3 regions of the Micromonospora sp. NPDC049101 genome follow, and region 3 is predicted to be linked to each of the others. Evidence: riboswitches for the same ligand, from Rfam matches in the RefSeq annotation. Region 3 holds a riboswitch; each other region holds the start of a gene.
What was found. Region 3 has a riboswitch for cobalamin ahead of bluB (5,6-dimethylbenzimidazole synthase). Riboswitches for the same ligand answer to the same signal wherever they lie in the genome.
Positions count from the first base shown of each region.

Region 1: it holds a riboswitch for cobalamin, as region 3 does, so the genes downstream of both, AB0B57_RS28095 (ribonucleoside-diphosphate reductase subunit alpha) here and bluB (5,6-dimethylbenzimidazole synthase) in region 3, are expected to answer to the same signal.
Region 2: it holds a riboswitch for cobalamin, as region 3 does, so the genes downstream of both, AB0B57_RS35915 (acyl-CoA thioesterase) here and bluB (5,6-dimethylbenzimidazole synthase) in region 3, are expected to answer to the same signal.

Region 1 covers NZ_JBEZED010000025.1:58,952-62,223, reverse strand. Annotated here, with positions in the region: gene AB0B57_RS28095 (ribonucleoside-diphosphate reductase subunit alpha) at 1-1,596, opposite strand, end outside; cobalamin riboswitch at 1,791-2,007, opposite strand; gene AB0B57_RS28090 (enolase C-terminal domain-like protein) at 2,571-3,272, shown strand, end outside.
Region 2 covers NZ_JBEZED010000046.1:25,224-28,495, forward strand. Annotated here, with positions in the region: gene AB0B57_RS35910 (copper resistance protein CopC) at 1-1,252, opposite strand, end outside; cobalamin riboswitch at 1,383-1,597, shown strand; gene AB0B57_RS35915 (acyl-CoA thioesterase) at 1,725-2,237, shown strand; gene AB0B57_RS35920 (zinc-dependent alcohol dehydrogenase family protein) at 2,346-3,272, shown strand, end outside.
Region 3 covers NZ_JBEZED010000003.1:22,859-26,130, forward strand. Annotated here, with positions in the region: gene AB0B57_RS04265 (aminoglycoside phosphotransferase family protein) at 1-595, opposite strand, end outside; gene bluB (5,6-dimethylbenzimidazole synthase) at 1,362-1,991, opposite strand; cobalamin riboswitch at 2,021-2,221, opposite strand; gene AB0B57_RS04275 (SdrD B-like domain-containing protein) at 2,353-3,272, shown strand, end outside.

The sequences.
Region 1 (3,272 bases), on a different contig from region 3:
GGTCAGGTACAGCTCCTCGCTGATCCGGGTGGACAGCTCCCGGGCGGCCGGGGAGTCGAACGGCAGTCGCAGCGCGAAGAAGACGTCCTGTAGGCCCATCAGCCCCAGTCCGACCGGCCGCCAGCGGGGGTTGCTCGCCGCCGCCTGCACGGTCGGGTAGTAGTTGATGTCGATGACCCGGTCGAGGAAGGTCACCGCGGTACGAACCGTGGCGCGCAGCCGGTCCCAGTCGATGCCGCCGTCGGTGAGATGGGCGGCGAGGTTCACCGAGCCGAGGTTGCACACGGCGGTCTCGGCGTCACTGGACACCTCGATGATCTCGGTGCACAGGTTGGACAGGTGCACCACGTTGCCGTCCTCGGCGGTCTGGTTGCACAGCCGGTTCGCGGCGTCCTTGAAGGTCATCCACCCGTTGCCGGTCTGGGCGAGGGTGCGCATCATCTTGCCGTACAGCTCCCGCGCCGGGACCTGCCGCACGTGGCGACCCTGCGCCTCGGCCTGCCGGTAGGCGGCGTCGAACCGTTCCCCCCACAGGTCGGGCAGCTCGGGCACCTCGTGCGGGTCGAACAGCGACCACATCTCGTCGGCCTCGACCCGGCGCATGAACTCGTCCGGGACCCAGTTGGCCAGGTTCAGGTTGTGGGTGCGGCGGGCGTCCTCGCCGGTGTTGTCCCGCAGTTGCAGGAACTCCTCGACGTCCGGGTGCCACGGCTCCAGGTAGACGCAGGCCGCGCCCTTGCGTCGGCCACCCTGGTTGACCGCGGCGACGCTCGCGTCCAGTGTGCGCAGCCACGGCACGATCCCGTTGGACTGCCCGTTGGTGCCGCGGATCAGTGCCCCACGGGACCGGACCCGGGAGTACGCGATGCCGATGCCGCCGGCGAACTTGGACAGGTTGGCGACCTGGGCGTACCGCTGGTAGATCGAGTCCAACTCGTCGCGCGGAGAGTCGACCAGATAGCAGGAGGACATCTGGGTGTGCCGGGTGCCGGAGTTGAACAACGTCGGTGAGCTGGGCAGATAGGCCAGGCTGGACATCAGCCGGTAGAAGCCGACCGCCTCGTCCGGCGTCTGGGACAGCCCGCACGCCACCCGCAGCAGCCAGTACTGCGGGGTTTCCAGCACCAGCCGGCTGGTGGGGTGGCGTAGCAGGTACCTGTCGTACACCGTGCGCAGGCCGAAGTACTCGAACCTCCGGTCGCCGTCGGTGTCGATAGCGTCGTCGAGCATCGCGGCGTGCGCGGCGACGAACGCGGCGGTGTCGTTCCCGATCAGGCCCTCGGCGTGACCGACCCGGATCGCCGCGCTGAACGAGGTGACGCCCTGCCGACGCACCTCCTTGTCGACGTAGCCGGACAACAGCCGGGCCGCGAGGCGGGAGTACTGCGGCTCCTCACCGATCATCTCGGCTGCGGTCTGGATGGACAGCCGGTCCAGCTCGGCAGTCGTCGCGCCGTCGTACAGCCCGCTGATCGTGCGGGTGGCGACGCGCATCGGGTCGACGTCGGTCAGGTCGTCGGCCCACCGCTCGACCGCCCGGACGATCTTGTTGACGTCCACGGACTCGGTGGTGCCGTTGCGCTTGCGGACCTGCATCGGCGTCCGCCGCAGGACCGCGTCGCCGCTTGCCGGGACTACCTCGGTGACTGTCACCACTCACTCCTCGCGAGTTCGAGACCTGATGGCCTTCGGACGCGTGGAGACAGACACCGGCGGACGCCACGCCGGGCAGGCGCGGGTCAGGTGGCGTCGGCCGTCCCACGCGGCCTCGGACCGCCGCCCACCCGGGTGCGGGTGCACGGCGCGCTGGCAGGTCTTCGGACTCGCGGGCACGACCGGGTCGCCGGTCTCCTACTGGCCGTCGCTTCCCAGACCGATTGGTGGCCCAGTGCTCATGACGGCTGTCGTTCCCACTCACCGCTGCGGGACAGTCCCGGATTTCCACCGGGTTCCCTCTTGCCTCGACCGCTCGGGATGAACGGCCGAACCAGCTGCGCTCGACACCATATATAGGGACGCTGCGGTTGTCACACCCCACATGTCGGTCCCGGGCGTGTCGGCGCCGTGACTGGTGATGGTCGTCACCGGCTCGCCCGGACCCGCGCCGAACCAGGCCGGCGGGCGGCAGCCCACGCCCGCGCGGACGTGACATCGAGCAGGTGCCGCCATGCGGAAAGGTGTGATGTATTAAGTCTTCAGACGTAAGGATCCCTATTTATTTCCGGCCATCAATGTCAGAATCTGAAGTGGACATCCAATCTTCCGCGCGCACTATCCACTTCTCGCAGCAATATCCCAATCCCGCCGGGCGCACATCAACAGTCCGTGAACGACGACGTGCCGTCGCGCCGCAGAGTGTCTACCAGCGCCACGAATCTCGCCGCAGCCGCTGCCGAGGCCCGTGGGCCGGATGCGGCGACCGAGAGGACAGCGCGCTGACGCATTCGCATCGGGACCGAAACATTGGATGTCTTGGATTCACAGGTGATCGACGTCGTTGACGTGCCGGATTAGCCCTCCGTATACTCGCAGAGATCATCTGATCTTTAGCCTAGCCGGGCGAGGAGCGCATGCCGCAGATCACTGCCGTCACCATCGAGGACGTCCGCTTCCCCACCTCCCTGACCGCTGACGGCTCCGACGCCATGAACAAGGACGGCGACTACTCGGCGGCCTACGTCGTCCTGCACACCGACGGCGTCGACAGCACGGGCGCGCCACTCGCGGGCCACGGTCTGACCTTCACCATCGGTCGCGGCAACGACATCGTCGTAGCGGCGGCGGTCCATCAGGCACAGCGCCTCGTCGGCGTGGACGTCGCGACGATGGCGGCGGACATGGGCGCGGTCTACCGCCTGCTCACCTCCGACTCCCAACTGCGGTGGCTCGGCCCGGAGAAGGGCGTCGTCCACCTGTCGCTGGCCGCCGTGCTGAACGCGTCGTGGGACCTGGTCGCCCGGGTCGCCGACAAGCCGCTGTGGCGGCTGCTCGTCGACATGTCCCCCGAGCAGCTCGTCGACATCGCGGACCTGCGCTACCTGTCCGACGCGCTGACCCGGGACGAGGCACTGGCCATCCTGCGCGCCAAGGAGAGCACCAAGGCCGCCCGTCTCGCCGAGCTCGACCGGACCGGCTACCCCGCCTACACCACCTCGGCCGGCTGGCTCGGCTACGGCGACGACAAGCTGCGCCGGCTGTGCCAGGAGGCGGTCGACACCGGCTACGGCTACGTCAAGCTCAAGGTGGGCGCCAACCTCGACGACGACATCCGC
Region 2 (3,272 bases), on a different contig from region 3:
GGTGGGTGTTGCTCAGCCGGGACCCGGGCGTCGCGGCGGCGAGGTCGGTGTCGGGCCGAGGTCCGGAATCGACCGCCGGCTCGTCGTCCGTGCTGGCGAGGGGCTTCTCCACCTGATCGGTCGGCGTCGGCTCGACGGTGACGCCCGTGCGGGCCGTGACGACCGTGTCACCCTTGCGCGCCGCCGGCACGGTGGCGGGCAGCCGCCTGTCGCTCGCGGTACGCGCGACGACGCCGGCCGCCGCGCCGACCGCGCCGACCTCGCCGGCCGTGCCCCCGCTGGTCCTGCCGCCGCCGGCCTGGGCCCCGCCGGTCTTGCCAGCGCCGGTCTTGCCAGCGCCGGTCTTGCCAGCGCCGGTCTTGCCTCCGCAGGTCCGGTCCCCGGCGGCCTTACCCCCGACGGTCTTGCCGCCGGTGGTCTTGCCAGCGCCGGCCCGGTTCGGAGCACGGGTGCCACCGCCGCGTCGACCGGAGGTCGCCGCCGAGGTACGGCCCCGGCCGGTGGGTGTGCCGGCGGAAGCCGATCGGCGACGCCAGACGACGAACCCGGCCACCGCCCCGACTGCCGCGACCAACGCCAACCCGGTCCAGGCCAGTGCGCCGGGACCGCTCTTGTCGGTCGACCCGGTCTCCGGAGCCGCCGCAGCCGGCGGGGTCGACGGATCGTCCGCCGTGGTCGGCACCGCAGACGCCTGCCCGGACGTGTTGTGCTGCTCGGCCGCGGCCACCAGCGCCGGGTCCGGCTGGGTCGACGGCGGGCTCCACCCCTTCGGCGCTGCCGTCACCCGCCCCTCGTAACGGAAGGTCAGGGTGCCCCGCACGGCGTCGCCGTCCGAGGCGACCGACAGGTAGCTCACCGAATACTGGCCCTTGGCGGGCAGGTGGGCGACGGCCACCACCGCGGGGAACCCCGTCGTGTACTCCCGAGGCTCGAACTTCCCGTTGACCAGGAAGTACTCCCGTACCGGCTTCTCCAGCGGCTGCGGCTCCCCCGGCGACCAGCCGTTGTCGACACGGGTGCCGCCCGGGGCGGTGATCGTGAAGAACGCGTTGGCGGCGGCCTTCTCGGTGAAGAGGAGCCGCACCGACGTCAACGGCTCGCGCACGGTGGCGCCGCTCGCCGGTGTGGACGTGGCGAGGGTCCCGTGCGCCGCGGCGGGTTGGGTGGACGCGAGGAGGGCGACCGCCGAGGCGAGGAGGAACGCGAGGAGGCCCGAGACCACCCGCCCGCAAGTCTGGGGGAGACGACGCATCTGGATATCCTCACCCGCGCGAGACTTTTTTCAAGAGGTGACGATCTTCTTCCTCGAACGACAAAAGTCGACGATGCGGTCATCCGCCGCCGCGGCCGGACGCCCCGGGTGGACAGATCCCCAGGCCAGCTATGCTCCCCGCGGCGCTGGTTCGCCCCGTCGTGACCGGCTGGGCGTCGTAAGAGGGAACCCGGTGGAAATCCGGGGCTGCCCCGCAGCGGTGAGTGGGAACGACCGCCGTCATCAGCACTGGGCCAGTGGCCCGGGAAGCGACGGCCAGTAGGGGACCGGCACGACCGGTCGGGCCCGCGAGTCCGAAGACCTGCCGGCGCCGCGTACACAACCGTGTGCGCTGCCGTCGGCCTCGCGGGTGGGCTGAGCGGGTGACCGGCCGTGCGTGTGGCGCGCGGCCAGATCCTCGTCAGCGTGTCCGCGAACCGGCGGTGTGGGTTCCGAGGGACGGACTACCGCTGTGCACGACACCGCCACCATCGCCGGCCGAGCGCCGTCGGCGTCGCACCTGACCCTGTCGCAGATCATGGACCAGCACCACACCAACCTGATGGGTACGGTGCACGGCGGCCGGATCCTCAACCTCATCGACTCCGTCGCCGGTGTGGTCGCCGCCCGGCACTCCGACGGGCCGGCGGTGACCGCCGCCATCGACGAGACGGCGTTCCTACGCGCGGTGCGGGTCGGCGACGTCGTACACGTCGACGCCCGGATCACCTGGGCCGGCCGCAGCTCGATGGAGGTGGCCGTCAAGGTCACCGCCGACCGGTGGGACCGGGCGGTGCCACCCACCGACGTGGCCACCGCCCACCTGGTCATGGTCGCCATCGACGACGACGGCCAGCCTCGTACCGTGCCGCCGCTGCTACCGGAGACCGACGGGGACCGGCGACGCTACCGGGAGGCGGAGATCCGCCGGAAGCACCGGCTGGCGCTGCGACGCGCGTTGCTCGACGGTGCCGAAGAGGACTGACCCGCGCCCGGCCCGCCCGTGGCGGCGCTGGCGTGGTCCGAGGAACCCGCCCCGCCGCCGGTCCGGTCGGATAACGTCCACGTGAAGACTCGATCACGGAGAGTGTGGATGGTTATGCGCGCTGCGGTGCTGCGGGAGTTCGACGTTCCACTGACGATCGAGGAGATCGATCAACCCACCCCCGGGCGCGGGCAGGTGCTGGTGCGGATCGTCGCCAGCGGCGTCAACCCGCTCGACACGAAGATCCAGGCAGGAAAGGCCGCGCACGCGCGTGTCCAGCCTCCTGCGGTGCTCGGCCTGGACCTCGCCGGCGTCGTCGCGGCAATCGGCACGGAGGTGACCGGCTTCGCGCCCGGAGACGAGGTGTACGGGCTGTGCGGGGGCGTGGGCGACCTGCAGGGTTCGCTGGCCGAGTACGCGGCCGTGGACGTGCGGCTGCTGGCCCGCAAGCCGGACACCCTCTCGATGCGGGAGGCCGCCGCGTTGCCCCTGGCCGCGATCACCTCCTGGGAGGGGCTCGTCGACCGGGCCGGGGTCCGCGCCGGGCAGAAGGTGCTGGTGCACGGCGGTGCCGGCGGTGTCGGCTACGTGGGCGTGCAGCTCGCCCAGGCGCGCGGCGCCGAGGCGTACGCCACGGGCGGGCCGGCGAGCATGCGGGTCATCGAGAGCCTGGGCGCCGTGCCGATCGACTACACCACAAGCAACGTCGAGGAGTACGTGCAGAGATACACCGACGGCGAGGGGTTCGACATCATCGTCGACAACGTCGGTGGCCCGACGCTCGACGCGTCGTTCGCGGCGGTGCGCACCTATCACGGGCATGTCGTCAGCGCGCTGGGCTGGGGCTCACACTCGCTCGCCCCGCTGTCGTTCCGAGGCGCGACCTACTCCGGGGTGTTCACCCTGCTGCCGATGCTGACCGGGCGGGGCCGCGAACGCCACGGCGACATCCTGCGCGAGATCGCGACGTTGGCCGATGCCGGAGCGCTGCGCCCGCGACTGGACCCACGCACGTTCACCCTCGACACGGTCGTG
Region 3 (3,272 bases):
GATCGCCGTGCAACAGCACCCGTTCCGCTGGTGCGGAAAAGAGCTCCGCCGTGATCCGGCGCGATTCCGTCACGTCCAGGCCGCCCCGCTCGGTCCAGCCGTACATCAGCTCAAGCCAGTCGGCGGCCTTCCGGGGCGCGCTCTCCGGATCGCCGGCCGAGTGCAGCTCGTTGAGGAACAACGCGTAGTCGGTGGGGGACGGTGCCTCCGGAAGCTGTTCCACCGGAATGCCCGGTTTGATGGCCTCCAACAGCACCGCTCCCTTGGCAGCGGCGAGGACTGCCGGAACCCGTCCGCTCGGGGCGAACTGCCGCAGCATCGCCACCTCCTCGGCGAGGGCGTACGAGTCCGGCGCGAGCTTCAACACCGCGTCGCCCAAGGGGCCGGTGCAGGCCAGCACCACCGAGGAGACGCCCGAGGAGAAGTCGGCGCCGATTTCGGAACCGAGCTCGGCGCCGATTTCGAGGTCCCACTCGCGGGCCAGGGTCGCCAACTGCTCCGGCAGCGAACTCAACCAGCGATGGTTCACCTTTCCCGAGCGCGCGTAGTCGGCGATCGACTGGAACCGCGCAGTTATCTCTTCCAGATCCAGCAAGGGTGGTCACCTTCCGTGAGTCGCTTTCCGTTGTCGCGCCATTCAGGTGCACCTCGGTACCGTCAGTCCGACGGAGAATGCCGAGGATTGTGGACATGCGAAACTCTCGCCCCAGGGCTCACGAGAGTGAGTCAGCGCAGGGTGTACCGTCCGTGCCGGCAATTAGACCGCAAGCCGGCATGGCGGCGCGATAAAGACACGAAGAGTTGTTGCTGGACCGGTTCCTCCTGCGACCGTCTCTTGATTAAGTGAGGTGGAGACGGGTGGGAGCGGCTTCGTCACAAATGGTTACCAATTCGGCGATCTCCCGAACTCCCCCCGCATTGCAACAGCCTCTCATGATGATCTATAGATGTCTAGCCTCGTTGTATTGATCTGATTACCCGCTGCTATGTACTTCGTCGTCATTGCGGCATTTTCGCGGCGATCGTGCTGATCGCAGTGGGTAAGGGGTGCCGTAGGGATCGATGGCGGCGAAGGTCCGGATAAGACGGCAGTCGACCCTGATTTCATCTCCGTCAGTGCAAAGTGAGGCATTCGGATCCGCCGGCACTGCGGCGGCCGGTTCTTCCGTCAGACCCACAGTTGAAGCGCGCCGCCGTCGCCGTGCTGGCCCTGGCCGTAGCAGTGCTGGCATTTCCTGACCCGCCGCCCCGCGGACGGGCTCACCGACCAGGCCGTCGACCGTTGCTCGCTCCGGAGGCTTCCTGGGCACGAACGGCTGTTCGGCCAGCGGGGGCCCTGGATCGGCGTCGGCAGAACTCGGTCACTCCATCGTCCAACGATTGTGGTGGATCACCGACGACACCGGGGTTCGCTGGCGCCAGCCGTGCCGCTCCAGGTCCGGCGTCTGCTCCAGATGGGTGACCGGGCCGAGGCAGAGCCACGCCACCGGGCGCACGGTGGCCGGGATGCCGAGCAGGTCGCGCAGGAACGGCTCCCGGTAGAACGAGACCCAACCAACCCCGAGTTGCTCTGCGGTCGCGGCCAGCCACAGGTTCTGGATTGCCAGACAGACCGAGTAGAGGCCGGCGTCGGCGATCGCGTGACGGCCGAGCACCGCCGGTCCACCCCGCTGCGGGTCGTATGTGACCACGACCGACAACGTCGCCTCGCGTACGCCATCGATCTTGATCCGGGTGAAGCGTTCCTTCGCCGCACCGTCGAGAGTGGCCGCGAAGGTGTCCCGTTCCCGCTGTACGTGCTGGTGGAACTCCTGCCGCAGCTCGGGATCGCGGACCAGGATGAAGTCCCAGGGCTGGGAGAGGCCGACGCTCGGTGCGGCGTGCGCCGCCGTGAGGATCCGGTTCAACGTCTCGTCCGGGATCGGCGCCCCGGTGAACTGGGCACGTACGTCCCGGCGGCGGTGGATGGTCTCGTAGAGTCCGGTGTTCATGGCAGGCTCCCGCTGCGCTCGTGCCCCTGACGGGGTCGATGACGCGAGGCCGGTCTTCGGACTCCCGGATCTACGCTGGTCACCCGCCTTCCCAACCCCGCAGGGTCAGTGGCTGCGTCTGGTACGCGTGGGTGGCAGCTCCCCGGTCACCGCGGCGGGCCCGTGCCGGACTCACACCGGCTTCCCGATTCTCCCCACTGGCGCGGGGCACCTCGCAACGTTTGTGCCACCGTGCACCATAGCGGCCCCGACGAGCCCGGGGCCTGTCTCGCCAAAGGTGTTCCGGCGGTCCTGGGACAGCGGAGCGACTCGCCCAGCCGTTAGCATCGCGCTGATTCCCGCCCCCATTACGGAGACCTCCATGCGCAAACTTGCCGCCGCCGCCCTCGTGGGCGTGCTCGTGGCCGTTCTTCCGGCAGCGGCCGCCCTGGCCGCCGAGCCCAAGCCGGATATCGCGGTGACCTCCGCCGCCGACAAGGCCAACTACGCCGAGGGCGAGACCTTCACCATCACGGTCACGGTGAAGAACAAGAGCTCTGTCGACGCCAGGCACGTGCACTACACCGGCGGCGACAGCGAGGGCGTCGACGGTGTCGCCTACGGTGAGCTGTCGACCGGCTTCGACCTCGCCGCCGGCGCCACCAAGACCGTTCAGATCACCGGCAAGACCAACCACGTGGCGTGGCAGTCCGGCTACGGGTTCGTTGCCTTCTCGCTTGCCGCCGACAACGGCGAGGCCAACGACGCCGACAACATCACCAGCGTGCGGCTGCTGGTGGCGGGCGTCTTCGACGATCTCGGCGGCTACGTCTTCCAGGGTGAGTCCTATGACGCCGAGTGGACGCCCCGGACGCCTGGCGTCCCGGGTGTCAAGGTCGTCGCCACCAGTGCCGACGGCAAGACGACGTACGCCGAGGCCAGCACGGACGCCAAGGGCCTGTTCCGTTTCGCCCGCCTCCCCGCCGGCGACGTCCTGCTGACCTTCACCGCCCCGGCGGGCTGGAAGATCCTGGCCGGCGAGAACGGCGCGGACGACCACACTCTGGCGCAGGTCAGGGCCGACGACAGCGACGAGCCGCGCGTCTTCGTGGCGGCGAAGAAGGTCGCCGTGAGCTCGCCGAGCGCGACGCCGACGCCGACTTCGACGCCGACGCCGACGCCGACGCCCACTTCGACGGCGACGCCGACCTCGACGATGACGCCGACCTCGACGCCGACTTCGACGACGACGCCGACTTCGATGACGCCGTCACCGTCGGCGTCGTCGAGCACCGGCCCGGG